2 regions of the Nitrincola nitratireducens genome follow, and region 1 is predicted to be linked to the other one. Evidence: predicted binding sites of a transcription regulator. Region 1 holds the regulator's gene; the other holds the start of a gene.

Region 1 (2,200 bases):
GTGGAAAAGGAGGGGTTGGGAAGACCAATGTCTCCGTGAATCTATCCACAGCCCTAAGTGACATGGGGCGACGCGTTGTATTGATGGATGCAGACTTGGGGCTTGCGAATGTAGATGTTTTATTGGGTTTACGACCAAAAAGAACAATTGCAGATGTGTTAGATGGTCACACGACATTGGCAGATGTATTGGTGCGTGTTGACGACAACATGTGGATTGTTCCTGCATCTTCCGGTACTCAAGAAATGACGACTTTGTCAGAACATCAGCATGCAGAATTAATTTATGCGTTTAATGATATTGCTGACTCGATGGATGTATTGATCATTGACACCGCTGCAGGTATTTCTGAGTCAGTGGTGAGTTTTGTCAGAGCCTCTCAGGAAGTGTTGGTGGTGGTGTGTGATGAGCCGACTTCAATTACGGATGCCTATGCGTTGATCAAAATGTTGAATCGAGATCATGGGATGACGCGCTTCAGGATTCTCGCTAATATGGTTCATTCAGATACAGAGGGGCGGCATATGTTTAATAAAATTCTGACTGTAACGGATCGCTTTCTGGATGTAACCCTTCAATATGTCGGGTCAATACCTTATGATGAGTCAGTTCGAAAAGCAGTTCAAAAACAAACGCCTGTTGTTAAAGCTTTTCCGAACAGTAAATCATCGCTTGCTTTTCGACAGCTAGCCATCAAAGTAGACAGTTGGCCTGTTTTAAAAAGCCCAAGGGGACATCTTGAGTTTTTTGTCGAACGATTGGTTCAGCGAATTTAAATACAACATCAGACGAAGAAGCTGCATGTATAATCAGCTCCAATTTACGCCCAGCCACGAATTGGTTGAACAGTATGCACCACTTGTGAAGCGAATTGCTCAGCATTTGATGGCGCGCTTGCCTGCGAGTGTGCAGCTGGATGATCTTATACAATCAGGAATGATTGGTTTACTTGAGGCCGCGTCAAAATATGACATGAGTAAAGGAGCCAGTTTTGAGACCTATGCGGGTATCCGCATTCGTGGAGCGATCATTGATGAGGTTAGACGTGGTGACTGGACGCCTAGATCGGTTCATCGAAATGGTCGTCGTGTCGCTGAGGCTATGCGTCAGATAGAAAGTCGTGAAGGGCGGGATGCTTCTGATCGAGAAGTAGCCGATGAGCTCGGTATCTCATTGTCCGAGTACCATGCTTTGTTGCAAGACTCTATGGAAGCGCGTTTATTCAGTGTGGATGAGCTAACAGAGGAGTCTGATGAAGGATCAGCTTTGCAGTTTGAAGGGGATAATCTAAGCCCATCTGATGAAGTGAGTCAGGATGCCTTTCGTAGTGCTTTGGTTGCAGCGATAGGTGATTTACCTGAAAAAGAGCGGTTAGTTTTGGCTTTATATTACGATGAAGAGCTAAATTTAAAAGAAATAGGTAGTATTCTTGGGGTGAGTGAGTCTAGAGTAAGTCAAATACACTCTCAAGCCGCCCTGAGGCTTAGAAGTCGTTTAAAAGGTTGGAATTAAGTAGTCGCTTTTGTTTGAGATATCGACAAACCGTGATTACTATAGATGATAGTGAATTATGTTTTTAGTGATCATAGCTGGGGGATAGTGTCTTGAAAAAAGACATCAGAATTCTTGTTGTAGATGATTTTTCTACCATGAGACGAATTATTAAAAATCTGTTGCGTGATCTCGGTTTTACCAATGTCGATGAGGCTGATGATGGTAGAACGGCATTGCCTATACTAAAACAAGGTCGAATTGAATTCTTGATCACAGACTGGAATATGCCCGGTATGACAGGAATAGACCTCCTTAAAGAGGTTAGGTCCGATCCTGAGTTGGCGCATATACCTGTTTTAATGGTGACGGCTGAAGCCAAGCGTGAACAGATCATCGCTGCGGCGCAGGCTGGTGTGAATGGCTACGTCATTAAGCCTTTTACGGCTGTGGTGTTGAAAGAGAAAATTGAGAAGATTTTCGAACGCATTACCTAATCGATGTTTTCGTGTGCTCATTACAACAAGAGTTAAACAATGAATAGTCAAATTGCCAATTTAGAATACGAAGGACTCGAAGAGCTACTAGCCAAAAGGCCAGAGAGTTGGTTTTGGCAATTGATCAGGGTCAGTTGCACACAGCTATTGATTTGATTAACCAGCTCCAGCAAGCGAGACACCAAGTTTTTTACAATGAAGTAGGGCATCTA
Region 2 (2,200 bases), on a different contig from region 1:
GACTGAAGATGGTAAAGCGGTTTTTAAAGTTAACTCAGAAGTCTGCATTGACGGAGGAGGAGAAGGTAAGGCAGCGTCAGTTGATTTACTACTTTACTAAGCCGTTAACCAGTTTGCCTAAAGGTTCGTTGCATGCATTGTTAAAGTAGAGACACACGATGTGGTCTCCCCACAGGGACTCGAACCCCGATCTGGCCCTTAGGAGGGGCCCGTTCTATCCAGTTGAACTATAGGGAGATTTCTAAGTATTCTATCGAATTTGCTGATGTAAAACTAGAGTTAAGGCGTGGAAGTTATGGGCTAAGTTAAGCTTTCCCAATACGCCGTTGAGCCGAGTAGTTGCCTTTGCTGCCTTGTTGGTCATAGAGCGAATTCGTCGTATGCTGGCCCTGCAATAAATTAAGCAGTTGTTCTACATTTGCTTTGTTGCGCGATACAACTTGTTCGTTGCGTTCATTGGCAAGTCGGATTTCACGAAGAAGCTCGGTCAGCTGTGTCCAGTTGCCGATTAAGGCGCTACGCTCAGGGGAGGGCAGGGTGCTGCACAACTGCTTAAATCCATCTTCAGACGGAGTAAAGCCGAGCAAAGTGAGCGATTGATTGCGCTCTAAAATACTGCTTTCAATCTCGCGTAACACTTGGTGTTTACGCTGAGTCATGTCATTGAGTGCGTCTAGATCTCTTGAAACGATAATAGAAAGCTCCTCCTCCAATAACTGGTGGAGTTTTTCAAACAACTCAACCCCTTCGCTGACCTGTTGGATGAAACGCTGTGAAGATGCGCTCGTCATAAAGGTCAAGCAAAGAGTTTGTCAAACTGCAGAAGTTTATCTGCAAGTTTTTCGTTATTAATTGAGTAGCTGCCATCGGCAATGGCGGCTTTAAGTTCAGCAACTCGAGCGGCATTAACGTCAGGGGCGCCTTCCGCTGCTTTACCTGCAGATTGAATCGCTTGAGCTGCATCGCTTAAGCGAACGGTATCCTTCGGCGGTGCCTGTGTGCCTCCTGCAGACGATTTTGATTGAGTCGATGGTGAGTTCGCATCACCGGGTTTGTTTCGACTCGCAGATGTCTGGTTAGAGGATAGGCTGTTGAATTCGATAGCCATCCTAAATTACCTCGTAAACTGTGTATAGCAAGGGTATCGACTCGTTTGTGAAAATCTTTAGTAAAAAAATAGGTTTTTTGTCAAAAAAAGCAAAAAACAGGTTTCGCACACTATTATAGTTCGATTACTGAACCCTAACCACTCCAGGTGCAATAATTATGGCTCTGACTTCATTGCCGGATTGGCTGTTTTGTACGCGAATTTGTTGTTGCTGTCGGCCATCCTCTAACGCAATACCAGGCATCCGAATGGTCAGAGAGCCTCTTTGTGCCTCAATCATCACTTGGTCGCCTCTAGAAACGAGCATGGCGACCTCTAACATACGCGCGTTGATGACTTGGTCGCTGCCAATTTGACGCCTGACGTGTTTCCCGATGACATCTTGCTCTCGTGTAAAATAATCCTGGCCGATGCGTGAGATATCTTGTTCAACCAGTTTAATATCGCTGGCGCTAATCCGGCTGTTACGCACCAGAGGCTTAGCGCTGACAACGACAGTCATCATTTGTCGTACCTGCGCTGTGACGAACAGGCTCCAGAAAGGCTGGTGGCACGTGGCTTTAGCCGTCACCCTTTGGCCACTGTTGAAGGGGATTTGGATTTCGAGTGGATATTCGCATGCAGCGAGAGTAAGGTTTTGATTGACGGGATTTACGCTGACGTCTAACCTGCTTTCAGGGAGACGTGTGCTAAACTCATGAATGATCGCCTCTTCAACCTGTTTTTGAATAGATTCGGGCAATTCAATCGCGAGGCTAGAGGTCGATTTTAAAAAAATAAGCAAAAACAGTAAAACTAATGGTAAATTATGTGAATTCACGTGTATGTTCAGCCTTAACAGGTGGATGTCACTTATGTATGAACGGTCTTGGGGTTTGATGAATCATGTCATCTATATTAGATAGTGTAAACCTACGTACGCAGATGGTTGGGCAGAACCGACTTGAATTGTTGCTTTTTGGCCTCGAGACCAGTCAGCGTTATGGCATTAACGTGTTTAAAGTGCGTGAAGTATTGCAGTGTCCTGAACTAACAGAGGTTCCTAGAAAGACAAGTGTAATCAAGGGAATGGCCCATATTCGAGGTGAAACG

The links. Region 1 encodes FliA, which starts transcription of late flagellar genes. Its sites were predicted from a motif close to CTAAAGTTNNNNNNNNNNCNGCCGATA; they were not measured.
Region 2: the regulator FliA is predicted to act here: its motif matches at 1,143-1,169, upstream of flgM (flagellar biosynthesis anti-sigma factor FlgM).

Annotation. Positions count from the first base shown of each region.
Region 1 is NZ_AONB01000026.1:5,050-7,249, reverse strand. Features, by position in the region: gene D791_RS16850 (MinD/ParA family protein) at 1-776, shown strand, start outside; gene D791_RS16845 (RNA polymerase sigma factor FliA) at 802-1,512, shown strand; gene D791_RS16840 (chemotaxis response regulator CheY) at 1,617-1,988, shown strand; gene D791_RS16835 (protein phosphatase CheZ) at 2,102-2,200, shown strand, end outside.
Region 2 is NZ_AONB01000023.1:29,929-32,128, forward strand. Features, by position in the region: gene D791_RS16025 (response regulator) at 1-149, shown strand, start outside; tRNA gene D791_RS16030 (tRNA-Arg) at 162-237, opposite strand; gene D791_RS19280 (flagella synthesis protein FlgN) at 306-791, opposite strand; gene flgM (flagellar biosynthesis anti-sigma factor FlgM) at 797-1,108, opposite strand; gene flgA (flagellar basal body P-ring formation chaperone FlgA) at 1,233-1,928, opposite strand; gene D791_RS16050 (chemotaxis protein CheV) at 1,994-2,200, shown strand, end outside.